DNA from 3 places in the Brevibacillus nitrificans genome. Region 2 is predicted to be linked to each of the others. Evidence: riboswitches for the same ligand, from Rfam matches in the RefSeq annotation. Region 2 holds a riboswitch; each other region holds the start of a gene.
The links. Region 2 has a riboswitch for S-adenosylmethionine ahead of metK (methionine adenosyltransferase). Riboswitches for the same ligand answer to the same signal wherever they lie in the genome.
Positions count from the first base shown of each region.

Region 1: another riboswitch for S-adenosylmethionine. It lies ahead of mtnK (S-methyl-5-thioribose kinase); the one in region 2 lies ahead of metK (methionine adenosyltransferase).
Region 3: another riboswitch for S-adenosylmethionine. It lies ahead of EDM59_RS27510 (BMP family lipoprotein); the one in region 2 lies ahead of metK (methionine adenosyltransferase).

Region 1 covers NZ_RHHU01000005.1:166,898-177,768, forward strand. Annotated here, with positions in the region: gene EDM59_RS10845 (ABC transporter substrate-binding protein) at 1-1,479, opposite strand, end outside; gene mtnA (S-methyl-5-thioribose-1-phosphate isomerase) at 1,693-2,733, opposite strand; gene mtnK (S-methyl-5-thioribose kinase) at 2,730-3,959, opposite strand; SAM riboswitch class I at 4,176-4,320, opposite strand; SAM riboswitch class I at 4,528-4,632, shown strand; gene EDM59_RS10860 (2,3-diketo-5-methylthiopentyl-1-phosphate enolase) at 4,791-6,005, shown strand; gene EDM59_RS10865 (2-hydroxy-3-keto-5-methylthiopentenyl-1-phosphate phosphatase) at 6,002-6,676, shown strand; gene EDM59_RS10870 (methylthioribulose 1-phosphate dehydratase) at 6,680-7,336, shown strand; gene EDM59_RS10875 (1,2-dihydroxy-3-keto-5-methylthiopentene dioxygenase) at 7,350-7,862, shown strand; gene EDM59_RS10880 (Ger(x)C family spore germination protein) at 7,921-9,036, opposite strand; gene EDM59_RS10885 (GerAB/ArcD/ProY family transporter) at 9,033-10,133, opposite strand; gene EDM59_RS10890 (spore germination protein) at 10,130-10,871, opposite strand, start outside.
Region 2 covers NZ_RHHU01000002.1:81,636-92,506, reverse strand. Annotated here, with positions in the region: gene EDM59_RS01390 (S8 family serine peptidase) at 1-1,872, shown strand, start outside; gene EDM59_RS01385 (accessory Sec system S-layer assembly protein) at 2,326-3,267, shown strand; gene EDM59_RS01380 (SLAP domain-containing protein) at 3,372-4,316, shown strand; gene EDM59_RS01375 (SLAP domain-containing protein) at 4,361-5,347, shown strand; gene EDM59_RS01370 (S8 family serine peptidase) at 5,576-8,092, shown strand; gene EDM59_RS01365 (hypothetical protein) at 8,120-8,566, shown strand; SAM riboswitch class I at 8,620-8,722, shown strand; gene metK (methionine adenosyltransferase) at 8,856-10,067, shown strand; gene EDM59_RS01350 (sensor histidine kinase) at 10,560-10,871, shown strand, end outside.
Region 3 covers NZ_RHHU01000020.1:133,897-144,767, forward strand. Annotated here, with positions in the region: gene EDM59_RS27475 (SulP family inorganic anion transporter) at 1-513, shown strand, start outside; gene EDM59_RS27480 (ArsR/SmtB family transcription factor) at 532-858, shown strand; gene EDM59_RS27485 (nucleoside phosphorylase) at 924-1,646, opposite strand; gene EDM59_RS27490 (sulfite oxidase-like oxidoreductase) at 1,648-2,310, opposite strand; gene EDM59_RS27495 (ABC transporter permease) at 2,356-3,255, opposite strand; gene EDM59_RS27500 (ABC transporter permease) at 3,242-4,312, opposite strand; gene EDM59_RS27505 (ABC transporter ATP-binding protein) at 4,287-5,816, opposite strand; gene EDM59_RS27510 (BMP family lipoprotein) at 5,908-6,942, opposite strand; SAM riboswitch class I at 7,146-7,257, opposite strand; gene EDM59_RS27515 (methyl-accepting chemotaxis protein) at 7,333-8,808, opposite strand; gene EDM59_RS27520 (DUF3298 and DUF4163 domain-containing protein) at 8,971-9,588, shown strand; gene EDM59_RS27525 (MarR family winged helix-turn-helix transcriptional regulator) at 9,803-10,258, shown strand; gene EDM59_RS27530 (NAD(P)/FAD-dependent oxidoreductase) at 10,332-10,871, opposite strand, start outside.

The DNA of each region.
Region 1 (10,871 bases), on a different contig from region 2:
TTTTCTGCGTTTCTCATCCGCCTCTGCTTTTCCTTGCTCCAGCAGTTTGTCTACTTCCGGGTTGGCGTAGGCAGAAGAGTTGCTCAGGCCCTCGCTGTGGTAATAAGCAGACGAATCCGGATCAATATTCATGTACAAGCCCGATAATGCCAGGTCAAACTCATGCTTGCGCAGCTTCTGGCTGACGGTCGCGAAATCGTACTTCGTAATTTTCGCTTTGATCCCTACCGCCTTCAAATTTTCGGCGATGATCTGAGCGGACTGCTCCCGGATCTGATTGCCTGTCGGGACGACAAAGGTAAGCTCTCTATTGCTATCCCAGCCTGCCTCTTGCAGCAAGCTCTTTGCCTTTTCCGTGTCGAACGGGATCGGCTGCAGGCTTTTATTTTGGTAGGCGCTCAGGGACGGGTACAGACCATCGAAGATCTCCGCGTTGCCCTTCATCAGGTTATCCACGATCAGCTGACGGTTGATAGCATGGGCGATGGCCTGGCGTACCTTCACATTTTCAATGGTTTTTGTATTCAACATCATCGCCTGGATCCCTACCTGCGGCTCCAGCTTTGTACGAAGATTCTCATTTTTCCCCAGCAGCTCATAGTCCTGATCCGGCACATTACCGATGCCGAGTCCGTAATTCATATCGATCTCTCCGCTTTGCAGCTGGGCCACCAGGTTTGTTCCCGGCATGATCTTCACGAAAATTTTGTCCAGCTTAGGAGCGCCGCGGTAATACGCTTTGTTCGCTGCGAATTCGACGTACTGATCCTTTTCATATTTCACGAGTGTGAAGGCTCCGTTGGTTACGTTCGGGTTTTGCATAAAGGGATGCTTCACCAGCTCCTCAGGCTTCACACCCTTGAGAACGTGCTTGGGCAGTGCCTTGAACTTCATTCCAAACTGCTCCTTGATCATGTTCGGATCCGTCGGGTTTTTGGCGCGCAGCTCAAAGGTTTGCGCATCGATGATCTTCAAGCCCGATATTTCCGTCTGTCCCTCTGGCAGCTTCCCGTCTGGTCCGACTCCCTCTAGAAAAGCGATCGATGAGCCAAGCGTAGATTCGACCTTCGGGTTGGCGATCAGCGCAAGTGTATAAGCTACGTCCTCCGTTGTAACAGCAGTGCCATCGGTCCACTTGGCGTTCGGATTCAGCTTGACCGTATAGGTTTGCTTATCTGTCGTATCAAAGGACTCGGCAAGCTGCGGCAAAAATTGCAGCGGCTCGATCCGGTTGATCAAGGGTTCAAACAGCAAAGTACCCAGCTCTGCCGAAGACAAGTCCCGGGAGCTGATCAAGGGATTAAAAGAGATGGGCGGATTAAAAACACCGATGCTGACCATTTTGGTGCTGGCTTTTTCCTCCGCTGGCTTTTGATCGGTTGAAGCTGGCTTGGCTGTTTCCCCGGAAGAGGAGCATCCGCTCACCATTACTGCTACCGAAACAAGTACCGCAACTACTGGCTGTAGCAACTTTTTCATCTCTGTCTTCCCCCTGTATGTTTGCTATTTGTATCTTTATCTTTAATCAAATTAATCATATGTAATTAATCGGATTTAACCTTTGATACTACTATAATACAGATATCCGCAATGTCAATCACTTCCTTATCTATTCGCAAACCGAGCTTCGCCACTCCTTTGCAACAAAAACACCTACCTCCACGCATGGAAGTAGGTGTCTCTCTATTGAAGCTATTTTTTGCTGTTGCCGATTTCCTGCGGCTTGAAAATACCGGTTTCGGTCACGATTGCCGTAATGTATTCGGCCGGCGTCACATCAAATGCCGGATTGTACACTTTGATGTTGTCCGGAGCTACCTGTTTGCCCAAGCCGTGAGTAATTTCTTCGGCTGGACGCTCCTCGATCGGAATATCCGCACCTGTTGCGGTTTCCAGATCTACCGAGGAAAGTGGGGCTGCCACGTAAAACGGAATGCCATGCGCTTTCGCCAAAACAGCGACGCCGTAGGTCCCGATCTTGTTTGCCACGTCCCCGTTTGCCGCCACGCGGTCTGTTCCGACGATAACTGCTTCGACTTTTCCTTGTGCCATGACCATCGCCGCCATGTTGTCACAGATCAGCGTGACATCGATTCCTGCCTGCTGCAGCTCGAATGCTGTGAGACGAGCACCTTGCAGAACCGGGCGAGTCTCATCCGCGTATACTTTCAGATCCCACCCGCGCTCTTTTGCCAAATAGAACGGCGCAGTCGCCGTCCCGTATGCAGCTGTTGCCAGTGCACCAGGATTGCAGTGTGTGAGAATGCCCATGCCATCATGCAGCAAAGTCAGCAAATGCTCCCCGATGGTCCGGCATACCTCCGCATCTTCGCGCTGGATCGCCAGTGCCTCGTCGAGAACCGCCGCCTTCAGCTCGCTGATCGCCTTGTCGCCTTCTTGCTGGATCCGCGCCTTGATGCGGTCAAGTGCCCAAAACAGGTTGACCGCAGTCGGGCGAGACGTTCCCAAATATTCTGCCGTTGCCAACAAATCCTTGGCAAACGCTTCGCTCGTAGTCGCTTCGCTGCCCCGAACACCAAGGTACAGGCCATAGGCTGCAGCCATGCCGATCGCAGGCGCTCCGCGTACCTGCAGGTGGCGAATAGACGCCCATACTTCTTCTGCAGTAGTCAGTGTCAAATAAACGGTTTCTACAGGCAAGCGCGTCTGGTCGAGCAGGACGAGAGCATCATCCTCCCATTTGACTGGCGCGAGTTGTGTACTTGTTGTCATACGGTCGTTGCCTCCTGATAAAATCTTGCTGTCACGGTGCGGACGAGGTCCGTAATGTCGGTAGACTCCTCCAGATTGCTGCGTCCGAGGATCAGTGCTTCCCCGATAGCGAGTGCCAAGCGCTCTGCTTCGGCGCGAACTTGAACGTCCTCGATGCTGTTCAAGTCAGCGACACCAGCCAATCCGATCACGCGGCGCAAAATTTTGCAGCCTGCAAAGCCAGCGGTATCCTGGATCAGACGGTTCACATAGCTTTGCCACAGGCCCTCCACATGTGCGCTGCGCTCTTTTGCCTGCTTGTGCCAGAGCTGCACAAACTGGGAGACGAATTCATTCCAGACATCCTCCACCGTTGCAAGCAAGTATTCGCGATACGATTCGCGTTCTCCTTGGTCTTTTTGCAATCCGTGCTGGCCTGCGTAGTTGAGCAGCAGGTTGGCAATGACTGCACCGATGTCAAAGCCAATCGGTCCGTAGTAAGCAAACTCAGGGTCGATCGCTTTCATGCTGGTCGGTGTGATGAAGATGCTGCCTGTATGCAGGTCACCGTGCAGCAGCGCTTCTGCTCGGGTGAGGAAGTCAAATTTCAGCTTTGCGATTTCCAGCTTGAGCGGCTTGTTTTCCCAGATTGCTTCGACTTCCTTTTGAATCAAAGGATTGAAGTCGTTCGTTGGCGCATTTTCATAAGGATCAGTAAACACCAGATCTTCCGTAATTTTGCACAATTCCGGATTCAAGAATGTTCCGACGAGCGCTTTTTTATCGTACGGGTTTGCCCCCAAATCAGATGTGTAGAATAGCGTGTGCGCGAGGAATTTCCCAATCTGCTTGGCGAACAGCGGATAGCGATTGCCCTCGATCAAGCCTTTGCGCATGATGATATGGTCACCCACGTTTTCCATAACGGTCAACGCCAGCTCTTGGTCAAAGTGATACACTTCCGGTACGAGATCCGGTACGTATTTGTGCTGGAGACGAAGTGCCTCGCTCTCGATGCGCGCACGGTCTACCGTCAGTGGCCAGGACTCCCCTACCACGCGAGCGTAAGGAAGAGCTTGCTTCACGATCACGCTTTTTCCTGTCGCTTCCTCTCGAATGTCAAACACCAGATTGAGGTTGCCGTCGCCAATCTCACTGCTGACTAGCGTAGCTCCCTCGGTAAAAAGCCCTGGCAATGCTTTCACGTACTCCACTGCTTCCTGTTCTGTCAATGCACGATATGCCATGATTCCTTTCTCCCCTTTGCCGATTTTTGTCTATTTCCAGTAGGCTGGTCCAAGCGATGTCATATTAGAAAACTTGGCTTCGCCAAGCTTTGCGGTGGAGCCATAGTTGCACTTATACTGGCTAAGAATCTTATAAATTCTTACTGTACAAAAAGACCTCTTTTCCCGAAGAAAAGAGGTCGCGATCGTCACGTATAGAGAAACGTGCCCTTGTCCCCCTTATCTTCCAGACTACTTTTGTTTCTGCAGGAATTAGCACCGTGCACGTCGCCTATGCATCAGTCGTCTCGAACGTCTGAAAAGCGTCGTGTCGGTTGCCGGGTATCATCGGGCCAGTCCCTCCACCTTCTCTGGATAAGGTATCCAACGTATGCAGTTTTGAATTTAGTTTGAATCATACATTCCTCTACCTGATGCTGTCAACACCCTTTTTCCCCGCAATATGCTTTCCCTCATTTGTTTGTCCTGTAATCCTATGTGTAAACTCGGCAAAAAATAATTTGACTACCGCATCTGATCGCCTTATCATAAAGCTATCGCACACGCTGTTCTAGCGTGAACCTCATAACTCTTATCGCGAGCTGGCTGAGGGACTGGCCCTATGATGCCCGGCAACCGGCGCTATTCTATGTTTATTAGAAAGCGAAACGGTGCTAATTCCAACGGATAAGAGTCGAGATTTAGGATATTGTTTTCCTTTGCCTCGACTACGAACCCGAGAGATGAGAGGAGACGAAGACGTTCTGATAGTCGACAACCGCCTCCCTGATCGCTGGGGAGGCTCTTTTTATTTTCTCACATCACCGTTTTTAAGGAGGATTAGTCCTAGCAATGAGTGAGCACCGTATCCTCGTCACCTATTTGACACAAGCCAAAGATTTGAACCAAAAAGCAGAATCGATCGCAGTCGGTATGACTGTAGGTTCCTGGACGGAATTGCCTGCGGCCAAACAAGCCGAGCTAAAGCCATATCTGGGCGAAGCAGTAAGCGCAACTCCGCTGGAAACCTTGGAGAACGGAGAAACGCGCGGCCTGATTACCGTCAGCTATCCGACTCGCAACTTTACCAACGATATTCCCTCCTTGTTGACAGGCATTTTTGGGAAGCTCTCCATGGATGGCAAGATTAAGCTGGTCGATGTCAGCTTTCCTGAGTCGTTTTTGGGAACGTTCCCTGGTCCAAAATACGGCATTGACGGGCTGCGCAATCGCCTGGACGCCCACAACCGTCCACTATTGATGAGCATTTTCAAGTCCTGCCTGGGATTGCCTTTTGATGATCTGAAAACCCAGTTTCGCGCACAAGCATTGGGCGGCGTAGATCTGGTCAAAGATGACGAAATTTTCTTTGCGGATGAACGCGCTCCGTTCCTCGAGAGAATCAAGGCGTTTAAACAGATCGCGATCGAAACGGAAGAAGAAATCGGCAAGCCTGTGCTCTACGCGGCCAACCTGACAGGTCCGGTAAACGAGCTGAATGAAAAAGCTAAGCGCGCCATTGACGCTGGAGCCGACTGCCTCCTGTTCAATGTCCTGGCTTTTGGCTTCGACGCCTTGCACCGCCTGGCAGCTGATCCAGATGTACACGTTCCGATCATGGCGCATCCAGCTTTGGCTGGTGCTTACTATCCATCGCCGGATTACGGGATTGCGACTCCGCTCCTGCTCGGGAAGCTGATGCGGATTGCTGGAGCAGACCTGGTGCTCTTCCCATCTCCATATGGAAACGTTGCGCTGAACAAGACCGAGGCGCTGCAGCTGGCTGAAAACTTGACGGCACCTCTCGAAGGCATCCGCCGTTCGTTCCCAGTCCCATCTGCCGGTATTCATCCGGGACTCGTGCCGCAGCTGTTCGCTGACTTTGGACTCGACCAGATCGTCAATGCAGGTGGCGGAATCCACGGTCACCCAGGCGGTGCGACTGCAGGGGCAAAAGCTTTTGTTGCTGCTACCCTGGCAGTGACCGCTGGTAAAACGCTGCAGGAAGCGGCCGAGGGTTCCTCTGAGCTGGCTGTGGCCCTTACGAAGTGGGGTGGCGGACGATGAGCAAAAAGCTCGTTCTCTTCTGCGATTTTGACGGTACCATCACGGAAAAAGACAACATTGTGGCGATTGTCCGCAGGTTTGCTCCACCCGAGTGGGAAGCTTTGACCGAACAAATCCTTTCGCAAAAAATCAGCGTGCAGGAAGGGGTCGGAAAGCTGTTCCAGCTGCTCCCCTCCTCTCTGCGCGAAGAAATTATTGACTTTATCGTCAGCGAAGCATCGATTCGCCCTGGCTTTGCGGATTTCGTCCGTTTCTGCCGCGAAGAGGGAATCGAATGGCTGGTGACCAGCGGCGGCATCGACTTCTTCGTCGATCCGATCCTCGCTCCGTTTGATCTGAAGGATGTACCGATCTATTGCAACGGAAGTGATTTTTCCGGCGACAAGATCACGATCACCTGGCCGCACTCCTGTGACGATCACTGCTCCAATGGATGTGGCATGTGCAAAACGACGATCATTCGCCGCTACGATCCTGCCGACTACTACCGCGTGGTGATCGGAGATTCGATCACCGATTTGGCTGGTGCCAAGATCGCCGACTTTGTGATTGCCCGTTCGTTCCTCGCCCAGAGGGCGGAGGAGCTGAATCTGCCACACCGCACGTTTGCCACATTCCATGATGTGATTGCCATCCTACAAGATTTGAAACGTCAACAGGAGGTCAGCTAAAACATGACTGCCACATTTGAACAACGCTTGGACGCTTTTCGCCGCTTGGACGACGCCAAGCTGACATTTGCTCGCCGGGACTGGTTCCCGGGTACGAGCGGCAACCTTTCCATCAAGGTTGCCAATGAACCGCTGCAATTTGCCGTAACAGCGAGCGGCAAGGACAAAACCAAGCTCTCCCCGGAAGACTACCTGATCGTGGACAGCGATTCCCGACCAGTTGATGAGACCTCACTCAAGCCTTCCGCTGAGACATTGATCCACGCGGTAGTGTACAAGAAGTTCCCACAGGCAGGTGCCTGCTTCCACGTTCATACGGTGTGGAACAACCTGATTTCTGAGCTGTACTTTGGACAGCGTGCTTTCTCCATCCAGGGCCAGGAGCTGATCAAAGGTCTCGGCATCTGGGAGGAAAATGCGAGCATCACCGTTCCGATTGTTGAGAACTTTGCTGATATTCCGACCCTCGCTGCTGCCATCGAGAAGGTCATCACTCCTGATGTGCCCGGCGTCCTGATTCGCAACCATGGCATATACGCCTGGGGCGGCAATGACTTTGAAGCCAAACGCCATCTGGAAGCCTTTGAATTCTTGTTTGAGTACCACGCCCGCTTGCTGCAGCTGCGACAAGCAGTCGTGTCCCATACCCCCAACAATTAAGGAGGAATTAAAAATGGCACAAATTCGTTTCCACGACAACAACGATCGCATCAGCGCTCCAGAGGAAGTCATCTCCTTCCTGAATACGCAAGAAATCATCTATGAAAAATGGGCACTGGATAATCTGGATCCGAAGCACCGCGACAACTACAGCCCGACTGACGAAGAGAAACAGGAAATCCTCGATACCTTCAAGCCGCAGATCGACGCAATCAGCGAGCGCCGCGGCTACCTGACTGCTGACATCATCGTCCTGTCTGATTTGACCCCTAACCTCGACGAGCTTCTGGTCAAATTTAAAGGCGAGCACCATCATACGGACGACGAGTGCCGCTTCTGCGTAGACGGTCACGGCATCTTCGCGATCAAAGGGAATGACGGACGCTACTTCGACGTTGAGCTTTCGCCAGGTGATCTCATCTCCGTTCCGCCAAACTTCCGTCACTACTTCACCCTGATGGACGATCGCAAAATCAAGGCCATCCGCCTGTTTGTGACTCCAGCTGGCTGGGAAGCGATCTATTAATCGAAGCCGGAAAAGAAAAATCACCCCAGTGTCAATCGACCGGGGTGATTTTTTCATGCTATTTGATGTTTCCATTCCCTTTGATATCTACGTGAGGGGTAAAGTTGATTTTGGCCTGCGAAAAAGCCTCCGTCCAATCATTCTCGACTTTTTTCCACGCTTCGTATTGATAGGCGCGGGCATACAGCCCAAAGCCAAATGGGTCGATTTTCAATTGCTGACACTTCTGGAACAGCTCCTGATACTCGCGCAGAAATTCTTTTTCCAGCATCGCTTCCATCTTTTTATAGTCCTTGTCCATATCGAACGGAAACAACCTCTCTGATATGGACGTTCTCAGCTTCAAGTCCACATCAAATTGAAACTTGCCATCGACAACGCTCGTTTTGATTTTTTTGGATATCCCTTTCACGAAGAAGCTGACACGCTTTTTTATGATCTTCTCTTTTCCCATGGAATCCGGATAAGGCAGGCTAATCGAGATTTCGCCGTTTTTCCCTTGAAGGAGCATCTGCAAGAAAGAAGTCTCCCTGCCGGATATCACGGTAGCGAATTTCCCTGTCTCTGTCAGCAGTGCTGTACCCTCTACCTGAACGGTTGTTGCCTTGTCCAGCTTTGTAATCGTCGGAGTAAGCCCTTTCTCGTACATCTGCCGATGAAGCTCTTGTACGGTTGTTTTCACGGTGATGTTTCTGCGGTTGGCCGTATCTACCAGCTTCATCAAATGCAGGGCGATTCGCGGTTTCGTCTTGGATTGCATGTGAAACAGCTCTTCCAATGGGCCATCGTAGACAATCATTCGGGCATTCACGCTAAAACGCGCATCCCGATAAACAACGTCCATCAGCTGAAACCAATTCGGTGTATCTAAAAGACGTCTGCCGAGGACAAACAGCTGTACCTTTCCTGATAAAGTCACACCGGAAACCAGTTCATCAAACCGCTGTCTTGACTCTCTCAGGGAGTGGGCCTTCGCACCGAATTCCTCTGACTTTTCCTGTGCCTCCCTGCTGAAAACCGGGCTGGAGACGTAAAACAACAAATCGTTTTTCTCGCTGAGATCCAACCCAATCATCAATGCCAGAGTAGCATCCTCCAGATCAATCCGGTCCGTACAGCCAGGCAAGGATAGCAGCATGAGCAGGGCCACTCCCATGCGAAGAATCTTTCTCATGCCTTTTGCTCCTTCGGTGTTTTTCGTATGAACGTCGTAGCTGCCCACAGCAGGATCGGAAATCCAAAAGCGACCACCAGGCCCACCTTGTTCCACAGCTTAACTAGAATCTGTATATCGCTGAACGAAGGTGTATAGAGAAAAGCTGCTACCAAGATCAGCGCCAAAAAAATGTACAGATGCTTGCGGTGATCTTGCTTTCCTAGCAATTGCGTGGTGGAAAACACCGTGAAAAGCATATAAGGCATACCTGTCGTCGAAAGAATAAACAGATAGGAAGCCAGGAAAAGAATGTCGACTCTTTCCAGAAAGCGAAACTCAATAATTTTCCATAACCCAAGTGTCGGCCAAGTGAACTGAGTGATTTCATCTGGACTATAAAAGCCAAAGCAGAAGAGAGTTACCGACAGATAGACCAGCATCGACAAGGTATTTGCCGTCACGATCCCCAAAGCGGCATACTGTTTTTTTTGCAGGAACGGATATAAAAAGAAGGCAAGCTCAAAGCCGATGAAGGACAGGATCGTCGAGGGCGTCCCTTGAACAATGGGCTTCCATCCTTCCTTTAAGAAGGGCAGCAAATGAAGCCAGTGCATGTTTTTCCACATGGTCAACAGGACGATCGGCATCCATAGCGTGAGATAAAAGATCAATTCGGAGTACCGCCCAAGGACACGTACGCCGCTTTGGATCACTTGACAGGCTGGAATGATGAACAAGAGCACCACGACGTACGATGGAGTTTGGGGAAGCAGCCAAACATTGATGAGCGAGACGGCATAAGAAAAAATCGTCATGGCGGCAAGCATACAATAAAGTACGATCAAAACGACTGCTGCCTTCCCCAGCCATTTCCCGATCAGCAGCTCCAAAATCTCGATGACGGTCATCTCCGGGTACCGGCTCATCGCCTTGACCAGAATCAAGCTGACGATCACTGCCATCATCCAGCCGAGTACGATGGACATCCACCCATCTGTCCCAGCAACGAGCGCAAGATCTTTCGGCAGCGTAAGGACTCCGATTCCTACCTGGGCACCATGTATCAAAAAGATGTACTGCATAACGGTGATTTCGTTATACGCATACTTTTTCATTTACCATCCCCCTGGGGACGATTATCTCCCTGTCTCTTCATTTGGCGAGCTCTCGCGCTGAACGGCCTGTTTTTCATATTCCAGATCGGCAGCCTTACAAACAGGTCCTTCCAGTCAGAAAAACGTACGGGAGCCAGCGGACTTCCGTAGGGAACACCCAAAGACTCCAAAGAGACCAAATGTCCAATCATCGTCATCAAGCCAATTACGATCCCCACGATCCCAAACATCCCTGCCAGCCCCATCATCACAAATCGCAGCAGCCGCAGCGCCGATGCCATATCGTAGTTCGGGATGATAAACGAAGCGATCGCTGTAAACGCAACGACAATTACCATAATGTTGCTGACGATCCCTGCTTGTACAACTGCCTGACCGATTACAATACCGCCGACAATTCCGACTGTCTGGCCTATCGGTGCCGGCAGCCGCACTCCCGCTTCCCTGAGCATTTCCAGCGTCAGCTCCATCAGCATCGCCTCCAGCAATGGCGGAAAAGGGACACGCTCTCTGGACTCCCCCACAGACAAAATCAAGTCGATGGGTATAACCTCGTAGTTGAAGGAAACAAGTGCAATATAGATGGCAGGCAAGAAAGTGGCGACCAAAAAAGCCAGATACCGCAGCAGGCGAATAAAGGTTGCCACAGGCCATCTTGTGCTGTAATCGTCGACCGTTTGAAAAAAAGAGGCAAATGTGGCAGGGCCGACTAAAACACTCGGGGAACGGTCTACGACA
Region 2 (10,871 bases):
GGTCAGATTCAGGCACCAGAGGCATGGGAAGAAGTCACTGGAGACGCGCAAGTCACGGTAGCTGTCATCGATACGGGCGTAGACTACAGTCACCCGGATTTGAAGGGCAGAGTGGATACGGCAAATGACTACGACTACGTCCATCAAGACAAGGATGCGAAGGATGACGAAGGACATGGAACGCATGTGGCCGGGATCATCGCAGCCAAGCTAAACTCAGAAGGAATAGCGGGGGTAACCGGAAACAGCTCGGTTAAAATTCTCCCATTGAAGGTGTTAGATGAAAATGGAGAAGGAGACCTCTACGACGTAGCGAGCGCCATTATGGATGCAGCGGATTTAGGAGCTGATGTGATCAACCTGAGCCTAGGAGCAGAGCTTGGGGACAATCAGAAAAAGGCACCGCAAACGCTGGTGGACGCTATTAAGTACGCGATGAAAAAAGGGGCCTTGGTCGTGGCGGCAGCTGGCAACGAAAGCTCCAACGCCGACCGCTTCGTTCCCGCATCCATCGCGGGAGTGGTTACGGTGAGCGCGATTGATTCGGACAAGAAGCTTGCTGACTTCTCGAACTACGGCTCCAGTGTAGATATCGCAGCTCCGGGTGTTGACATCCTCAGTACGTATCCTGGAGGCAACTATGTGTACGCGAGCGGGACTTCCCAAGCGACTCCGTTTGTGTCCGGGGTTGCAGCACTGCTCAAGGCAAAGGAACCTGACTTGACCGTAGAAGAGCTTACAGATCGTCTGCTAGCGACCGCTACGGACTTAGGCAAGACTGGGCGAGATTCGTTATACGGATATGGTCTGGTTAATGCCTATCGGGCCGTACAGGCGGATTCTTCTGATTCAGACCTGCCTGATGAACCGGTCAGTGTAAAAAGCGTGAAGGCGGATAAAAGTAAGCTGTCCTTGTCCCCAAACCATCCGGGGACCATCACGCTGACAGCCACGATGACAGACGGCTCCAAGGCTGCTGTAGCTGCCAAAGACGTCGAATGGAAAACAAACAATAAAAAGATTGCTGTCGTAGAAAATGGAGTGGTGACCGCAACCGGGATAGGAAAGACGAGCATTACCGCTGCCTATCAGGGGAAAACCGTCTCCATTCCCGTAGAAATTGTACTCACGAAGCTTGCAGCATCCAAAACATCACTCACGATGAAGCCGGACGGAAATGCGACGGTGCAGCTGACAGCGACGTTTGGAGACAAAAGTCAAACAGAGCTCTCACCAGATGAAGTCGAGTGGACAACGCAGGATAAGGATATTGCAGTTGTTCAGGATGGGGTGATTACGGCCAAAAACATTGGCAGCACCTACATTGTAGCGTCATACGCAGGCAAAAGCGTGAAAATACGGGTAAGTGTCAGCATGACCAAGCTAGTCGCCAGTGCGAGTAAGCTGCTTTTAAAGCCGGATGAATCGGCTCCCATCGAGATTATTGCTGTCTATGGGGAGGACCAGGAAGTAGTCACCTCCGATGTAGAGTGGAAGACTGCCGATGCGGGTGTGGCCGTCTACAAGGATGGCGAGATCGTTGCAAAAGGCTTTGGATCTACCACGATCACGGCATCCTACAGGGGGAAATCTGTAAAGATCAGCATCGATACTCGGCTAAAGCAGCTGCAGGCAGATCAGACACGACTGTCCCTGCAGGTGGACCAAACCGTTACTCCCGTGCTGAAAGCGACCTTTAGCGATGGCTCGAGCGAGCAAATAGAGGACGGAATCTCTTGGACCTCCTCGAATGAGAAAGTAGCAACCGTAGCAAAGAGCGGGGAAATCACTGCAAAAGCAAAGGGGACCGCAACAATTACAGCACGGTATGGAGGGAAATCGATTCGAATTTCCCTCACAGTAAAAGAATAGAGCCAAAGGAAGCATAAAAAACCGCCAGACAGCAATAGTCTGGCGGTTGTCCTATCTTTTAAAGAAAATGGGAAGAGAGTAAAAAATGGCCAGCTGAGGAGGTCAGCTGGCGATATGTATCCCCAAGAAATTCATTTATCATCATTATTTTAACAATAGAGAGCATTTATGTAAACCTTATGCGTATCTGGTAAATAATTCATTATTACTGAAGGCGAAATATCCCATAAGCATTGCCTGCCATTCCTTGACATCGCCTATGCTTACAGGTATCCTTACAAATATTACCCATCGGTCGGATGCGAGTGCAGAGGGACGCCTCTGCTATGCAAATGAACAGGCTTTCATGAGTCGGAATGCCAACTTTTCAAGGTTGCAAAAGGGTGGCACTGTGCTATAGTGAATGACGAACAGAACTCTATATAGATGTAGAGAAAAGTTGGGAGAGACGTTATGTTATCCTTCTTAAAAAATTTACTCGGGAATACTCCCACATCTGAAGAGATTAAACAGCAAGTGAAAGAGGAATCGGTTTTATCTGTGGCTCCTGAGAAGTCACCTCAGGATAAACCGCAAGGGCGAACTGCGGTTGCTGGTGTGGTTACTTCCCTTTCCCTGCATCCATCATGGGAAAATAACCTGAGCTCGCAGGAGAGATATGCACTTTCCTTTATGGCGCAGGAGATGGAACCTTTAGCCGAGGATACCTATTCTCTGGCAGGCACCTCACTTGTTCCTCATGAAGCGGGAGTAGAAGTAACGGCATTTATCCGCAATGGTTCCGATCGTCCGCTCAAGCTTGGCGAGATGACCCTTGTCATATTATTCGGGGATCAACAGTTGTTTACTCGCCAGAAATTCGATTTGGCTGAAATAGGTGAGATTCCGCCGCGATCTGCAAGACCGTGGTCGTTTGTGTTTGAACGTGAGCATTTTCTGCAAGTGGATGTATTGCTTACAAGCTGGAAATTAGCTTTTGAAATCGCACAAAAAAAGATGGTTCTGCCGCAGCAGCTTGAGTTGGAAGAGTCGTGGATTCGCTCTCTTTCAGATGAACAGAAGAACGCACTGATTGAGCTCGCGAAACGTCTACCTTCTATTAAAGAAGGGGAGGTTAATATTCAAAGCATGCAGCTTCGCCGTGATGAATCTGGTGCCTTGAATGTCATGCTCTTGATTCGCAACGGGTCTACGCAATCGCTCTCTTTTGAAAAGCTGCCTCTGGTGTTGTATGATGCGACTGGCGACAAAGCAGCAGAAGGCTTGTTTGAATTAGGCAGTCTGACGGTAAACGCGAATACGAGCAAACCATGGCTGTTCATCTTCCCGCCTGAGAGTATCCAGAAACAAGAAGCAGATTTTTCGCGCTGGAAGGTCAGTGTGCCACAGGGCTAAAGGGAAGAATAAGGTTGGCAAGAGTCATTTGCTCGGGTTCATTTCAAAGGTTATGATATTATTGTAGAGTTTCGGTCGCGTCCGGACGTGTGAGGAGGTAACACATGTTTTCATTCTTAAAGAACTGGTTTGGGAAAAATGAAAGTGAATTGAAGAAAGAGCTTCAGGAAGAAGCAGCCATTGACTTCCATGAGTTGAGCGATACGGAAGTGGATATGGAGAACAACTCGATCACCAAAACAGCACCAGCAGCTACAAAGGTTCATACGGAGCTATCCCTGCACCCAGTGTGGGAACAAGAGCTTGATGCTGAGAAGAAGTACACCCTTCGCTTTCTGCAGGCCGAATTGCCTGATATGGTGAGAGGACAGATCAGCGTAACCGGTTTTAGCATGATTCCGGGCCCAAATGGGTTGACGGTAACCATGTTCTTCCGCAACTCGTTGGATCATCCGGTACGTTTCAAAAATATTCGCATGGCTATTTATCTGGATGATAAGCCATTTGCGAGAATGAATGTAGATTTGTCTGAAATGGGAGCGATCCCTCCACGCTCGAGCCGTCCTTGGGAAATGCTGTTCCCAGAAGAGTCCTTCCTACATGACAACTTCGCGTTCAAGCGCTGGAAAGTAGTTATGAAAGCAGGGAAGAGCTCGCATGTTTGGCCAAAACATCTCGAATTGGATCCAGAGATGGAAAAACGCATGACAGAGCGACAAAAAGATCGGTTGGAAGCGTTGACTCAATCTTTACCACCAGTGCCTGCGGATACGGTGCAAGTGACTGGCTTTGACATTGCCTTGGCAAAGGATGGCCGGCTGGTAGCAGGCATGCTGTTCCGCAACGGCATGAGAGAAATGTACAACCCGGAAAAAATTGAGCTTACCATCTCTGATCAAGAGGGAGATGTAGTAGCGAAGGGTTCCGTGGATGCAAGCACGGTCAAAGTAAAGCCTGGCCACAGTCGTCCGTGGATTATCGTATTCCCGCCGAATGCCGTAAAAAAACCAAATGCGAACCTGCGCAGATGGGTGCTGGAAGTAAAGTAGCACGAGTAAAGTTCATTCTGCTGCAGGGCTTGGGAGGTTGACATATGAGTTGGTTATTGGAAAATTGGTTTGGATCAAAGGAAAGTCTGGAGCAAGTGCGCGAGGATATTCACGAGCATTTGCATAAAGAATTTTATTTGGGTGTCTCCGGGATTGATAATCCGGAGCAGTCCTCTACCCGGATTCCATCTACGGAGCTGGAATTGGTCGTGGATGGACCATGGGACAACAAGCTGGAAGAAACGGAAGCAGAACTGCTGCAATATATTCACGACGAGCTGCCAGCAGTGGTACGTGACGAGGTTGGAGTTGTTCCTTTCTTTACACAAGTAACAGAGGATGGCTATCTGGTACTCACCTATATTCGCAACGCTACAAACAGAAGCGTTTTGCTGCAAAAGCTGCCTTTAACGCTGATCACGAATGAAGGCGAAGTTGTCGCGAAGAAGACCTTCGACTTGATTCCAGCAGGTCCAATTGGCGATTTGACCAGCCGTCCTTTTGAATTCCTGTTTCGCTGGGACGAATTCAGCAAGCTTCCCGAGCAGGAAGTTCCTCTGACGTTGACTTATCAAAAACCTGCTACGCCAAAAGCAGTGGAAGAGATGACGCAAGGTCTGACGAAGGAAGAGAACGAGAAGTACTTGAAGCAAGCAAAGGAACATTCACCGCTTGCAGCCGGTCAGGTTGACCTGCAGGTGCTCGATATCACGAAAGGCGAAGAGGACGGTCTTCGAGTGATTGTAGCGTTCCGCAACGGTTTGGAAAAACGTCTGGAATTCACGGAAGTGCCGATTATCGTCAACGATGAGGAAGGCAACAACGTGGCTCGTATCCAATACACCTTGGCAAACATGAAGGTAGAGGCGAATAGCAACCGCGTGTGGGCATTCGATATTCCTTCGACGTCGATCAAACAAGACGATTATGATGTGAGCAAGCTGACAGCCGTCATCCCAAAGGCACGTCAAAGTAAAAAGCAACCAGCTGTTAATCCGACAGTGGAGAACAATAAAGGCTTATTGCAATAATGAAAAAACCCTTTTTGCCCACGGTGAAAAGGGTTTTTCTACTAGCTAAAAATTCCAAATATTGGATATTCGAACTTGCATGTCTCCCTTTCGTTCCGCTATGCTTAGAAAAGAAGTAGAATACCTGAATTCCTTTTAGACTGCACCTTCGGCAGGGGAGAGAAGGAAGGACTGTTTTTCATGAGGAAATGGACACGAGCAGCGTTTGCGCTCGCGATAGGCTTCACGATGACGCTGGTTGATGTGAAGCCGATGGTAGCTTTCGCTGATTCCAATGATCGCTACTACGATAACCAGCAGCATCTCACCCAGATTCGAGCAGACAAGGCATGGCAAACAGTAAACAGCAATACAGCAATGACTATTGCGGTACTGGATACTGGTGCAGACTACAATCATCCGGATCTGAAAGGGAATTTGTTACCTGGCATCAATCTTGTGAACGCGGGACGTTCCGCACAGGACGACAACGGGCATGGTACGGAAGTCACTGGCGTATTGGCGGCTAAGGGGAACAACGGCATCGGTGTTTCAGGTGTCTTGTGGAACGCGAAAGTTTTGCCGATTAAAGTATTGGACAGCAGGGCAGTCGCTGATTTGGATGTCGTAGCGAGGGGCATTAATACTGCGCTGGACCGAGGAGCCAAGGTAATCCTCATGTCTGTGAGCAGCATGTCCTATTCCAAAGCGCTGACCAATGCCGTTAACCGTGCAGAGGCGAGCGGGGCTGTACTGATTGCAGCAAGTGGAAACGAGGGGAACCGTGTTGCTTATCCGGCTGCTTATCCAACCGTGATAGCTGTAGGGGGAGTAAAAAGCAACAACGAGCCTATCTACGAGTCGAACTCAGGGCCAGAGCTGAATTTGATGGCACCGGGCCTAAATGTTTACACGACCAAGCTTGGCAGCACATACGGCTCTTTTAGCGGCACGTCTGCTGCTGCACCTCAAGTGGCTGGCGCTGCGGCTTTGATCATGGCACGTTATCCCAAGCTAAGGCCAATCGATGTGAGGCAGCTGCTTTATCAAACGGCGACTAATCTGGGCGAAAGCGGATGGGACAAGCGTACGGGCTACGGATTGCTCAACGTGGAAAAAGCAGTCACCTCAGCGATGTCTCAGGACTTTTTAGAGCCAAACAATGTATTGTCGCGTGCCAAGGCATTTCCGATCGAGCAGCAAATACGTGGAAATCTCGGTCCGAACGACACGACTGACTGGTTTAAAATGGACGTCCCCTATGATGGAAGAGTCAGCTTTACGGCATCGGTGAATTCGACTGTATCTTCCCCGATGGCGGCTACCTTTTATTCAGAAAATCGGACGCCGGTCACACACTACATCGGAAATGGCGACACGATAACCGTTTCGGCAAAAGCGGGTCGCATGGACATCAGGCTCGTGCGAAATGGGGGCGTAAATGCCTTTTCCTACGTGCTTACCAGCAGATTCAGCATCAACCCGGACCGCAATGAGCCGAATGACACCAGTGGAACGGCCAGACCGCTTGTGGGCAACCAGATCAGCGTGAACGGAAGCTTTCATAAGGAGGGAGATCAAGACTGGTTCTCCTACTATGTCCGCGAATATGGGCATCTGGATGTGACGGTGACACCAGACAACAAGCGTATGGACCCGGTACTTGCGATCGGCAAGCAGGGCCAGGGAAATAGCACGACATGGGATCAGCTGTATGATAACGGTGATCGTGACGACCCAGCGGAGCATGCATCCAAAGAGGTATCTCCTGGTAAATACCTCCTCCGCGTGAGTGAGTACGAGCAAAATGCAGTGAATGGCGAATACAGGCTGGACTTGAGCTTTACGCCTGTGAAAAAAGATGTAAACGAGCCGAATGACGCGTATCGTCAGGCATCCTATCTGGCAGGTGGTACCGTCATGACAGGGACGCTGCCGACCACTACCGATTCTGACTGGTTCCAATTTACTGTCGGTTCAGAGTCGTACGTCTATGTTCGCGCTCCCTTTATCCCGGTCTCATCCGGCATGAGAATCGCCTTGTACAGCGCAAATAATTTCAATTATGCATTGGCCTCCACGAACGAAGTGGCAGAGCTTTCGGACCAAGGCAAGGATATTTTCGGACTGCGTTTGCAGCCTGGCAAGTATTATATTCGTTTGAACAGTGGCGTTCCGTTTAAATACGACGCCTACCGTTTGACCGTAAACCAGCAGGTGCTGGTCGGTGGGTATCGAGATATTTCCAGTCACTGGGCCCGTTCTGAGATCGTCCGCCTAAGCAATCGAGGGATTGTCAAAGGCTTTGCAGACGCCACGTTCAAGCCAAATCAGGCTGTGACACGCGCGCAGTTTGCGACGATGCTGATTTCGGCGATGCGCTCGGATGGGTTGCCAGTAGCTTCCTCTTATACGGGCAAAACGACCTTCCGTGATCTGCCGAAAAAGCACTGGGCGTATAACAACATGGGGATCGCTTATCAGGTAGGCATCATGAAAGGCTACCCGAACAAGCAGATGAAGCCCGATCAGCCGATCACCCGTGCGGAGATGGCTTCCATGATTGCCCGTGCGCACAATGTACTGCTGTACAAGCGCAGCACATCCAGCTATCGGGATGTACCGACCAGTCACTGGGCTTCCCCAGCCATTGAGGCATTGACCTCACGCGATTGGTTGAACGGTTATGGTTCTACGTTCAAGCCACAGGGTATTGCCACTCGGGCAGAGGTTGTGGTATTGATTACAAAAGCTTATAAATTTTAACCGCAAAATCTGGGGAGGATAAAAAGGATGAAACCAGTCACAAAAGGCCTGCTCGCAGCTGCGATTGGGGGAACAGCAATATTTGCCTCTCAGGCGATGGCAGATGGCGTGGGAGGCGTACCCGGCTCTGTAGACGATCCTGTGGTTACCAAAAGCTACGTCGACCAGCAAATTCAGGCAGCCGGCGGTGGAGGCAGTACGCTGACAGTCGTTGAGGTAAATCCTGGACAGACGCTGTACGGCTTTGAAGGCACAGAATTTATTGTTCGCACAGGAAAAGTACAAGCTGTAGCGGGCAACAATGGAGACGGTCTGACTGACCTGACAGCGGGTGTAGACCTTCGCGGTGGAGCTGTGGTCGGTACGAACCACCTGCTTCTGATTGCCCGTTCTGACAACCGCGGATTGCGTCTCGCACCTGGTTACGATGGGATTTCTCACGTGATGGTTCGAGGGAAATATACGCTCCGATAAAAGTCTATTGACACCATAGAGAAAAACAATTATTCTATAATCCGTAATGGATACTCTTATCCAGAGCAGGCGGAGGGACTGGCCCTATGAAGCCCGGCAACCGACGAAAGAGCGGTGCTAACCAGCAGAACGGACATCTGTTCTGGCCGATAAGAGGATGAAGGAAGCATAAAGCGCTCAAACCTTTTCCTCCGACTTGTTGGAAAAGGTTTTTTTATTGCGTTTACGTCGATAAAATCCTGACTCGGCTACCACACTATTTGTATGAGGTCAAAGGAGGTATTTTCTCATGGCTTTGCAAAAAGGTCGTCGTCTGTTCACATCTGAATCCGTAACCGAAGGACATCCGGATAAAATTTGTGACCAAATTTCCGATTCCATCTTGGATGCGATCCTGTCCAAGGATCCAAACGCTCGTGTCGCTTGCGAAACATCCGTAACAACAGGTCTCGTACTGGTTGCTGGTGAAATCACCACAAATACCTACGTAGACATTCAAAAGCTGGTTCGCGAAACCATTCGCGGCATTGGCTACGATCGTGCGAAATTTGGTTTTGACGCTGATACTTGCGGTGTAATTACTGCAATCGGCGAACAGTCTGCTGACATTGCTCTTGGCGTTGACCAAGCTCTGGAAGCACGTGAAGGTCAAATGTCCGACGCTGAAATCGAAGCAATCGGTGCTGGTGACCAAGGTCTGATGTTCGGATTTGCTTGCAACGAGACACCTGAACTGATGCCGCTGCCAATCAGCATGGCGCACCAACTGGCTCGCCGCCTGACAGAAGTACGCAAAAACGATACCCTGTCTTACCTGCGTCCAGATGGAAAAACGCAAGTAACGGTTGAATACGACGGTGACAAGCCAGTTCGTATCGACACCATCGTTATTTCTACCCAACACGCTCCTGAGACTACTTTGGAGCAAATCAAGAAAGACCTCGTAGAGCACGTAATCAAGCCTGTTGTTCCTGCTGAATTGCTGGACGCGGATACGAAATACTTCATCAACCCAACGGGCCGTTTCGTAATTGGCGGACCACAAGGGGATGCTGGCTTGACTGGCCGCAAAATCATCGTAGATACCTACGGCGGTTATGCACGTCATGGCGGCGGTGCGTTCTCCGGTAAAGATCCAACAAAAGTGGACCGTTCCGGCGCATACGCTGCTCGTTATGTAGCGAAAAACATCGTAGCTGCAGGTCTGGCTGACAAGTGCGAAGTTCAAGTGGCTTATGCCATTGGGGTAGCACAGCCTGTATCGATCGCAGTCGATACTTTTGGCACAGGAACCGTTTCCGAAGAAGATTTGGTAAAATTGGTTCGTAAACATTTTGACCTGCGTCCTGCTGGTATCATTAAGCAACTGGACCTGCGTCGTCCGATTTACAAACAAACTGCAGCGTATGGTCACTTCGGCCGCAACGACCTGAATGTTCCTTGGGAGCAAACAGACAAAGCAGATGCACTGAAGCAAGATGCTGCTGCACTCGTGAAATAAGAAGGAACAGACGAAAGAGCCTAGTTTATCCGCTAGGCTCTTTTTTTGTTTGGTAACAATTTGTGTGCTTCTAAGGCTTGGTGCGGTCAAATTGTCTACTCTTCGTGCGCGCCGTCCATTTATTGGGGAGCCGATCACAAAGGATTTTGTAGGACTATGTCGAATCATCTTATGAGGGAAGTAAAGGAGGAGTATTGGCTGAATAGAGGCTCTTCCTTTTTGCAGATAAACAATTTGATCGAAAACGTGACCGTTGGAATCATGGGAGAGGGATCGAAAGAAAAAAATGTGCCTGAAGTGCAACCTTTTCCCCATGTTGATACGTCTATAAGCATAAGCGTAGCCAAGAGTGCTGAGCCAAACGTCATGCCCTAAAAAAAAGCAACAACAAAACCGAAACAATAGTATAGAGATTTTGGTAGTTGTATGGACGAAAGCGATCCTCCATCAGCTGTTCACGAAAGCGAAATACTTGATTGAAGGAGAGCAATCATGAACAAGGCGATTGACATTAGCGTGCTCGATGGAGTTATTAAACGAACGATTGAAACGGTAGAAACAAGCAAAACCCAAATATTTGATATAGCAGAAAACGCAAGACAGCAAGGGAATTCGTTAAAGCTCGATTTGCATGAGCTGCGTCAGGAAATTTCAAAAGTCATTCAAAAGGTAGATGCGCTGGAACTGGCGTATCGCAAATCACGCAACCGTCTTGCCTTGGTAAGCCGCAACTTTCAGATGTACACGGAGGAAGACATCCGGATTGCCTATGAAGAAGCGAGCCGGATCCAGGTCGAGCTGTCG
Region 3 (10,871 bases), on a different contig from region 2:
CCAGATCCAGACAGCAAACACCAGAAGGTCATGCCTCACATGGTTTCAGCCGTGCACGACTGCCCGCAAATCAGTATCTTCACGATTGAGGGCCCCTTGTTCTTCGGGGATGCGAGCTTGCTTGAAAAGTCTATCCTCAGCACAGCTGCGTCTTCGTCCGGTATCCTGCTTCTGCGTATGGGAGGAGTTCCTTTTCTGGACACGACAGGGGAGGCAAGTCTGGCGAGCATTGTCCGGCACTTTCACTCGCAAGGCAAAACGGTGCTATTTTCCGGATTGCGGGATCAACCCAAAGCTCTATTGAAACGCACTGGCCTCTACGAAAGAATCGGGGCGAAGAACGATTTCGCGCACACAGGAGAGGCCATCGACAGTGCCCTGACCAGACTGAATCATGCAAAATGCCTGGGCTGTCAGCATTTTGTCTTTCGTGAGTGTTCCGCACTATCCGATCAGGGAAACATCAGGCAGACTGCAGCTGCCCAGAACCGGGAGCTGCCTGCGGATTCTTAAAGATGGAGGATTCTTTCATTGAATTTAGAACTGCAACAGTTTAAAGCTGATTTTTTTAAAGCCTTGGGTCATCCGTTGCGCATTCGCATTTTGGAGCTGTTGTCCGAGGGAGACAAAAATGTAAACGAGCTTCAAACCCTGATTGGCAGTGAGGGGTCAGCCGTCTCCCAGCAGCTCGCCGTCCTGCGAAGCAAAAACATCGTTTACGGAACAAAAGACGGCAACAAAGTGACCTACTCTCTGCGTGACCCGATGATTATCGAGCTTTTGTCAGTGGCCCGCCAAATTTTTAACAACCACCTGATTGATGCCATTTCGATGCTAGACCGTTTCAACGAAGATTAGCGAAATCTCCACGCCATAGCAAAAGCCCAGGACACTATCAAATGTCCTGGGCTTTTTTCCTTTTTTCACTGCACGCTAATGACGGCATCCAGCGCGATCAAGGCTTCTGCCTCAATGGCCTTGGCCAAAGTTTCCGTATGCGGATTGTAATCCTGCAAAAGGTCAGCATCAGCAAAACCGTCGATGGCCAGAATAGATCCGGCTTTCATGCCGCGCAAGGCTGCGATGACAAACAACGCGGAGTTCTCCATCTCGACAGCCAGTACTCCGGCTTTTTGATAGAGCTTGTGCGGGAATTCCAATACGCCGTTGTAGAAAACGTCCAGCGTCAACGTGATGCCTTCTGCGATGTGGAGACCGGAATTGCTAGACTTTGCTGCTTCGACCAGCGCCCCTGCCACTTGGCGATTTGCGATTGCCGGAAATCCCGGAGGCACGAGCTGGCTGGTCAGTCCATCCTGGCGAACAGCTGCGGTGCTGATAACGAGGCTGCCCGGTTGGATCACCTGTTGATAGGAGCCAGCCGTACCCACACGGATGATGACTTCTACTCCGCCTTTAGCCAATTCCTCAAAGCAGACTGCCGCCCCTGGCGAACCGACGCCATGGCTGACAATCGCCACCTCAACGCCCTTCCATTCCCCTGCGTAGCTATGATATTCCCGGTTTTCCGCCAGCTGGCGGTGATTGCCCAGCTTGGACGCGATCAAAGCGGCACGCTTCGGATCCCCACACACAATGACGCGCTTTGGCAGCTCAGCGGGATTTATCTTCAGATTCGTCAGCATCTTAATCAAACTCCTTTTTCTCCCACTCGTCTTCCGGAATCGGCAACGCTTCTCCGGAGAACCGCTCTTCCAAGAACGGATCTCCATTTATATGAAAGCCGTTTTGCTCCCAGAAGCCAGGTTTGTTTTCGTCGATAAATTCAAAGCCGCGCAGCCACTTCACACTTTTCCAGAAATACAGATGCGGCACGACGAGACGCAGCGGCCAGCCATGCTTGTCCGTCAGAGGCTCTCCGTCCAACGAATGCGCCAACAGGACATCATCACGATCCAAATCGCTGAGAGGCAGGTTGGTCGTATATCCTTGGTCGCCATGCAGCATGACAAAAGAGCTTTTCGGCGTCACTCCGATCGCCTGCATGAAATCACGGAAGCGAACCCCTGTAAAGGCATTATCAAAACGGGACCAACGCGTCACGCAGTGAATATCCCGGGTAACTGTCGACTGCGGCATCTCCATGATCTGTTGATAAGTCAGGGTCACTTCCCGATCGACTTCCCCAAATACGCGCAGGGTCCACTCGTTCATGTCGTAGACAGGCACTTCTCCTTCATGCAGAATCGGAAAACGCTCCGTCAGCACTTGCCCAGGCGGGAGACGCTTTGCCAATGCCGGATCGACTGTCGGCACCTTCATTCGTTTGATACGCTCTGCCTTGTTCATCACGCACTCCTCCTTTTGATTCTCTCGTTGTGATCAGCGGGAGCTTTACCTCCTGCCCCCTGCCTGACTTTTCTCTTTGACAAAGAACATCGCAATAATCGTCAATACGTAAGGCAGCATAGAGGTAAACTGTGTCGGAAGGGAAAGGCCTTGCAGACGGATACTGAGTGCATCCATCAAGCCGAACAGGAAGCTGGACGCCAGAATTCCGAGGGGATGAGATTGCCCCATCATCATCGCTACCAAGGCGATAAATCCACGCCCCGCAGTCATTCCTTCCGTGAACATCGTCACCTGCCCCAAAGACAGCTGCGCCCCTGCAAGTCCGCACAGAATTCCGCACATCGTGATCGCCAGCACCTGCAGCCCTGTCACTTTGAGACCGAGACTGCGAGCGGCTACCGGATTAAGACCGACAGCAAGCACACGAAACCCGGTGACGGTCCGGTAAAAGAACAGATACAGCACAATCGCCGCGATAAAGGCGAGGTATACCAGCGGTGAATGCCCGGAAAAAATGTCGCCCAGCACCGGAATATCCTTAATCACCGGAATGTCCAGCTTGGGCAGTCCCGCCATCTCTTTATCGTAAAACGCGCCCTTCACTCCAAAGATCGCTCGCAGCGCGAACGTCGTCAAGCCGAGCGCCAAAAAGTTGATCGCTACCCCCACGACGATTTCGTTTGCCCGAAGTCCAATCGTCATATAGGCGAATAATAGGGAGAATAGCACACAAACCAATGCTGCAAACAAGATGGCCAAAAACAAACTTCCCGTAAAGTGGTTGCCCACAATCGCCGAAAAGGCACCGACCAGGACCAGCCCTTCCAGCCCTACATTAAAAATGCCTACACGCGCGCACAGCGCTCCACCCAATGCCGCCAGCAGGATCGGCGTAACCATCCGAATAGTTGAACTGACGAGGGACCAATCAAGCAGCTCCATGTGATTCTCCCCCTTTTGCCTTGCGTTTTTTCCACCAGTCATAGCTGAACTTGGCAGAAATAAACAGAATCAGCACCGCCTGGATGACGCTCGCCAGCTCCAGTGGAACCTCCGTATTTCGTTCTACCCCCATCGCTCCGGTCTGGAACGCAGCAAGCAGAATCGATGTGAAAATAATGCCGATCGGATGGGAGTTCGCAAGCAGCGTCGCCATCATGCCCGTCCAGGCAAAGTTCGGAACGGTCAGTGCCCCATCTACAAAACGATAGTGAGATCCGAAAACTTCTACCGTTCCGGCCAACCCAGCCAAACCGCCGCTGGCAAACATCCCCGTCAGCATGACCTTGATCGGGTTAATCCCTCCGTACCGGGCAAACAACGGGTTTTGACCCAGCATTTTAACCTCATAGCCAAATGGCGTGAACCGAATCACCCAGAACAACAGGAGAGCTGCCGCCATCGCAAAGAAAAAGCCTGCGTGCACGCTCATCCCGGAGAACAGCTTGGGAAGCCATGCGCTTTTATCGAGCATCAAGGTCTGCGCAAGAGCCGCCGAGCCTGTCCGATCCTGAAACGGTTCGGTCACCAGGTAGCTGGCGAACAGCACGGCAATATAGTTGAACAAAAGCGTCGAAATGAGCAGCGGAATGCGAAACCTCGCCTCCATAAATCCGGCCAAGAGGGACCACAACCCGCCTACTGTAATCCCAACGATGAGTCCTGCCAGCATTTTCACGATTCCTGGTGCCGGCAAATAGATCGCGACGAGTGTCGCACTGATGGCACCAAGCACCATCTGTCCCTCGGCTCCGAGGTTAAACACGCCTGCGCGAAAGGCCAAAGCAAGCCCCAGCGCAATCAGCATGATCGGTGTCGCACGTGCCAGCGTGGAAGTGAAGAAATAAAAGCTGCCAAAGGCTCCCTTCCACATTTCCTGATACGTCCCGATGACCGATTCGCCTACCGCCGCAATCACGATCGCTCCTGTCAAAAGCCCGATCATGACGGCGAGTATCGGCTGAACCAATGACTTACACAGCTCTCTGATCGCTGCCATGAACGTTTCCTCCTGCCATCAACACGCTGATTTTTTCTTCTGTTGCTTCTGATCGTGCCAGCTCTCCGGCGATCCGCCCTTTGTACATCACCAAAATACGGTCTGACAATGCGAGAATTTCGGACAGCTCAGACGAGACGAGCAAGATGCCGTCTCCGCTGTTTCGCTTTTCGATAAGCGCTTGATGAATGTATTCCATCGCGCCAATATCTACGCCGCGAGTCGGTTCAGCCGCAACCAGCAAGGGGGTTTCCTGCCCCAGCTCTCTTGTGACGATCAGCTTTTGCAAATTCCCGCCAGAAAGATTGCCCGCCAGCTCTTGCAGCTGCCTGGAGCCGGTTTTAATCGCAAAGCGGTCTACCCATCCGCGAACCACCTGGCGGAACGCATCGCGCAGGATGACGCCGCGCCGGTAGTAATCAGGCTTGCGCTGATAGCCCATCAACGCGTTTTCCTCGACACTTTCCTGCTTCGCGGTTCCCCACATATAGCGGTCTTCTGGAATGTGCGCCAGCCCTGCCTGACGGATCGACTCTACGGACTTATTGGTCACATCTGCACCCGCCAAATGGATCTTCCCTGCCTGCACAGGCCGCAATCCACTGATCACTTGCAGCAGCTCAGACTGTCCGTTGCCGGATACACCTGCGATTCCTACGATTTCACCGTGGTGAACGGCGAAGCTCACGTTATCCAGCAAGGTTTGCTTCTCTCGCACAGTCACTTGATCTACATGCAGCAGTCGTTTTCCCTCCAAAGGGATGCGCTGGCTCAGCTCTTCCAGCTCTCTGCCTACCATCAGCCTCGCCAGATCGTCGACATTCGTCTCGTGCCGGGAAACGGTCCCAGTCACACGGCCTCCGCGAAGAACGGTAATGCGATCCGATACCTCCATAACCTCCTGCAGCTTATGGGTAATCAGAATGACGCTTTTTCCGCTTGCCGCCAAATTCCGAATCGTCTGCAGCAAGTCTTTTACCTCCAACGGTGTCAATACAGCCGTTGGTTCGTCGAGCACGATGATATCCGCCCCCTGATACAGCACCTTGAGAATCTCGACCCTTTGCTGTTCACCGACCGAGCAGGTAGAGACCCGTGCCTGTGGGTTGATCGGAATGCGGTATTGCTCGCTTAAAGCACGTACTTTCTCCACAGCTTCCTTGCGCCGAAAAAAACCTGCCTGCTTGGGCTCGTAGCCAATCACGATATTTTCCGCCACACTAAACTCTCCAAAGAGCATGAAGTGCTGGTGTACCATGCCAATCCCGTTTCGTATCGCGTCGTTGGGACCGCGAAAGGATACCGGTTTCCCGTTGAGAAGGATCTCCCCTGCCGTTGGCTGCTCCATCCCGTACAGCATCCGCATGAGCGTGGTTTTCCCGGCGCCATTTTCCCCGACGATCGCATGCACCTCGCCCGCCTCCAAGGTGAGCGACACTTGATCGTTGGCCGTAAATTCTCCGTACTTCTTGGTCATCTGCTTCATTTCCAAACGATGTGTCATTCCTGCTCCTCCTCCTCTTGATGCAGCCGAAATACACAAGCGACCGACTACACAGCTGTAGTCGGTCACCTAAATGCACGAATGCTGCCAGCTATTCGAACGAGTCAGGAACTTTGCGCGTACCTGCTACGATCTCGTCATTGATAGCCTTCACTTTGTCGATTACTTCTTGGCCGATGAAAGCGTTCAGCGGCGTTTTGCTTTCGTGGGTCACATAGGTTACGCCCACGCCTTTTTCTTTCAATCCGTAGGTCACTACGCCTGGCTTGAAGCTGCCCTCTACGAAAGATTTCACGGTCTCGTATGCTGCTGCATCTGTACCTTTCAGCTGGGACAAAACGATGTGCTCAGGGTCGATCGTGGTACGGTCAACGTCCTGTCCGGAAGTGAAGAAGCCTTTTTCTTTCGCTGCTTCAAAAACACCCAGATCCCCTACAGCTGCAGCGCCGTTAATGAAGTCAGCGCCTTTGGAAGCCTGGAGCAAAGCAAGCTCCTTCGCTTTTGCCGGGTCAGAGAAGCTGCCCACGTAGTTTACGAGGAATTCTGCATTCGGGTTGGTCGCTTTCATCCCTTCCTGGAAACCGCCTGTCCATTTTTTCAGGAGAGGAATATCCATGGCGACAACCATGCCCACTTTGTTTGTTTTCGTTGCCAGTCCAGCCGCTGCTCCCATCAGGTAAGCCGCTTCCTGCTCGCGGAAGGTAACGCTGCGTACATTTGGCAAATCAACAACGGTGTCGATGATCGCGAAGTTTTTATCCGGATTTTCGGCGGCTACTTTTTTCAAGGCATCTTCAGATTCAAACGAAGACGTGATAATCAAATCGTAGTTTTCCGCCACTGCTACACGCAGGTTTTCTTCAATCGCGCCATGGTCAGTGGATTCGATGCTTTTTACTTCTGCGCCAAACTCTTGACCGGCTTTCTTAGCGCCTTCATCCATTTGCTGGAAGAACGGGTTCACCCCGATTTTTTCTGGCAGGATCAGGGCAATGCGTTTTTTCGCCGCTCCCTCTTGTCCTGCTGCTTGTCCCTCTGCTTTATCTGCTGGAGCACTGCTGCCTCCTGCCGAGCATCCTGCTGCCAAAACGGCGAATGTGGTCAATGCCAACAATAATTTCTTCATGGTGTTCCCCTCTCTAACTGGAGCATTATATTCGTTCTTATCTATTTACTTATGTAATGTACGGTTTTTACGCCAAAAAATCAACAGTAATTACGTACATTTCAACAAAAACCACAGTTAACGTTCGTAAATAAGACAAAAAACGTTTGAAATACAAAAAAACTCTTCCTTTGAGGAAGAGTTTGCGTCCTGAACGGTCCTCTTCCTCATCTTTCAAGACATTTCCCTGTCTTGTAGGAATTGGCACCAGTCTGTACAAGGTACAGTGGTTGCCGGGCTTCATCGGGCCAGTCCCTCCGCCGCTCTAGATAAGGCAGTAAATCTATAGGATTATAGTCAGATATATTCTAGCAGAATTTTTTAAAAATGCAATGATTATTTCAAATCTTTTTACTGCTTGTGAAATGTCTGCTGGAGCCGATGCGATAAAGTATTGAGCTCACCCAGTTCTTCGGTGATTTCCCGTACCCTTTGATGCTGATTCTCTGCGGTGGCAAACAGCTCCTCCAGATTGGCTACAGACTCTTCAGTGACGGCAGTGATCGTCGACATTTCCATCGCGACTTCACTCGAGCGCAGCTTGACCCGGTCCATGCTGGAACGCACATGCTCTGCAGCTGCGAGGAAGTGAACCATTCCTGCCCGCACGGCTTCAATTGATTCAACCGTTTTTACGGCTAGCTCTTTTCCTTTGGAGACAGAGGTTTCCCCGTTTCCAATTTGGAGGACCGCATTCTCGCTTTCCTGATGGAGCGACTTCAAAATCTCCGTGATTTCCTGTGTGGCCGTCGCACTTTGTTCGGCCAGCTTCCGCACTTCATCTGCGACTACAGCAAAGCCTCTGCCATGCTCTCCTGCACGGGCAGATTCGATCGCCGCATTCAGCGCCAACAGGTTGGTTTGCGTCGCGATCTGGTTAATGGCCCCTACGATTTCCTCGACTTTGTTGGCCTGACGATTGAGCTGATGAATAGTTGAAGCGGCCACATTTACAGCCTCCACGATCTGATCCATCTGCTTGGATAGCTCATTCATCATGCTCACACTTTCCGTCAGCCGCAGATTGTTCTGGTCAGACTCTGCCTTCATAGCATTCGTCTGCGTCGTGACATCCACGATTTCCTGATCGATCGACTGGACTTCCTCCTCGATCTTCACCGTCGAATGAGCCTGCGACTCCATGCCCGTTGCCACCTCTTTAAAGGCGAGCATCATGTCATCCGTGTTGCGTTTGGTTCCTTCTGCGTGCACATGTACGTGCTCCGTCGTGCGATCCAGCTGCTCGGTCATCACTTCGATGTGTTCGAGCATTTCTTTCAAACGCTGTTCCTTCTCCTCTGCTTCCTTTCTAGCGGCGTTCGCTCTCTGCAGCGATGCTTGTCCAGCCAGACACAGGTACGTCACCGCTGCCATCATCATCAAAATAGCGACAATCCGCACAGCGAGGTTGATTTCGGTATAATCGCCGGTAAAAATCTGATAGGTGCCTGTGTAGAAGCCGACGAGCGTGGCGATGATCTGCGTAACCCCAGCAAACACCACCAGCTTCCAGTCCAGATAGGCAGCCAAAAAGCCCATTACGATAAAGGCGAGAAAAGCAACTTCCTGCTCTGAGCTAAAGTGATCAAATGAAATAGCATAAAACATGAGTCCAATCGCGACGAGATAACGGATAACCGTGCTGTTCCTACGAATGAAATAATAGGGCGATACGATCAAGGTCACCAGCAAGCCTAACGAACTGACCATCCAGAAATTTACGTTTTCCTGGAAGGCGATCAGTCCGGCCATCCACAAATGATTCCACAAAACAAAGATCATAAAGCCTTCCTTGTTCGTCAAGGTATTCCGTATTAACTGAATCATCAATGTCCCTCCTTACTTTTCGATTGGTATTTCCCCTCCATTATAGATGGTGGATAGTTCCAGCGGATGTGAAATAAATGCGAACGCTAGAAACCACTTTCCCCCTATCCGAATAGGCTGTTATGACAGATACCTATTTGAGAGAAGAAAGGACTAAAAAAAGTGGAATTGAACCGCCTTCCCGTTACCGTTTTGACGCGCACCATCACGCGACCGGGCACATCCATCTACTACCCGCAGCTGTCCGGTCTTGCCAATCAGCAGGCTGAAACACAAATTAACCGAGCCTTGCTGCAAACCGTCCAAGGCCTGATTCACGAACAGCAAAGAGTACAGGTCCAAGGAAACACCCAGATGCAAGGCAGCTACGAAATCAAGAATAACCAGCGCGGCATCTTCAGTGCCACGATGAACAACTACGCCTACACACCGCAAATGGCTCACGGGATGACCTTCCTCGGATCCGTCTCGGCAGATGTCGACACCGGAAAGCTGTTTGCCTTGCGGGACCTCTTCAAACCAGGCAGCGACTACATTAAAGTCCTGTCTACCATGATCAAAGCCCAAATCAAGCAGAGACAAATCCCGACGCTGAGCGATTTTACAACGATCAAGCCCGACCAGGACTTTTATCTCGCGGACAAAACCCTGGTCATCTATTTTCAGCTTTACGAAATCACGCCGTACTATGTCGGATTCCCCATGTTCCCCATCTCCGTGTACGATTTGGAGCCGATCATCAAAGAGGATGGGCCTCTGAGTATTTTGGCAGCGAGTTAGGAAAGAAGCGACACGAAAAGACGAGCTGATGCGCTGGAAAACAGTCGTCAGCTTTCTTTATGGCAGAACTGTGGACGAACGAGGCTTATCCTTCTATCCGCTAAACAAATAAGTATTTACTTATATGAATGGAACTGTTACTATGTAAAATGTACATATTTACTTAAGCAAGTGTATGGATTATCGGACCCGCTTTTATGGAGGAAGGATACTCATGCAATATTACGGACATAAAATCAGCAAAACTGCCAGAGTTTTCAGCAAAAAACTAAACAATGTACTCTCCCCTATGGGGCTCTACAGCTCCCAGTGGGGAATCCTCATGTGCCTGCACTATCGGAGCACGTTGACGCAGGTACAGATCAGCAATTACCTGGACGTAGAAGCCCCAACGATTACTAGGACGTTGACTCGCCTGGAGGAAATGGGCTGGGTCATTCGTGCGGAAGGGGAAGACAAACGGGAGCGTTACGTATCCCTCTCCCCCCAGGCGCAAGCCAAGTTTCCCGAGTGGCTCGATGCCGCCATTCAGCTGGAAAAGGCTGCCCTGCGCGACATTCCCGAGGAAGATCTGGCTACGTTTAACCGCATCCTGCAAAAAATGAACGACAATCTCAACAATCTGCAGCTTGCTGAATCCGAATCGGAACAGGATTCCCCGATCTCTTAAAACAACAAGGCTTCCCTTCCTGAGTGATGTTCATGCAGGAGGGGAAGCCTTGTTCATTGGAATATGCTGTTTGCTATTGCATGCGCTTGATCATGTTGCGCGCCATCCATACCCCAGCGGCACCTGCTTGCGCCAGACCGCGGGTAATCCCTGCCCCATCTCCGCCGCAGAACAAGCCTTGGATTTCGGTTTCGAATTCCTCCGTGAGCTTTGGACGAGCCGAGTAGAATTTCGCTTCTACCCCGTAGAACAAGGTGTGCTCAGAAGCGATCCCCGGAGTCACTTTATCCAGCGCCTCAACCATTTCAACCAGGCTCTTCATTGTGTTGTACGGCAGCACCAGTCCGAGGTCACCCGGTACAGCCTCTTTCAGCGTCGGTTCCAGGAAGCCTTCGCGAATGCGGGATTCTGTCGAGCGGCGACCGCGCATAATATCGCCAAACTTTTGGACGATCACGCCGCCGTTGGACAGGTCATTTGCCCGTTTACAGATTTCCCGAGCATATTCGTTTGGCTTGTCAAACGGCTCGGTAAAGGTGTGGGACACCAAGAGAGCAAAGTTGGTGTTGGTCGAGCCGAGAGCCGGGTCTTTGTACGAATGCCCATTGGCCGC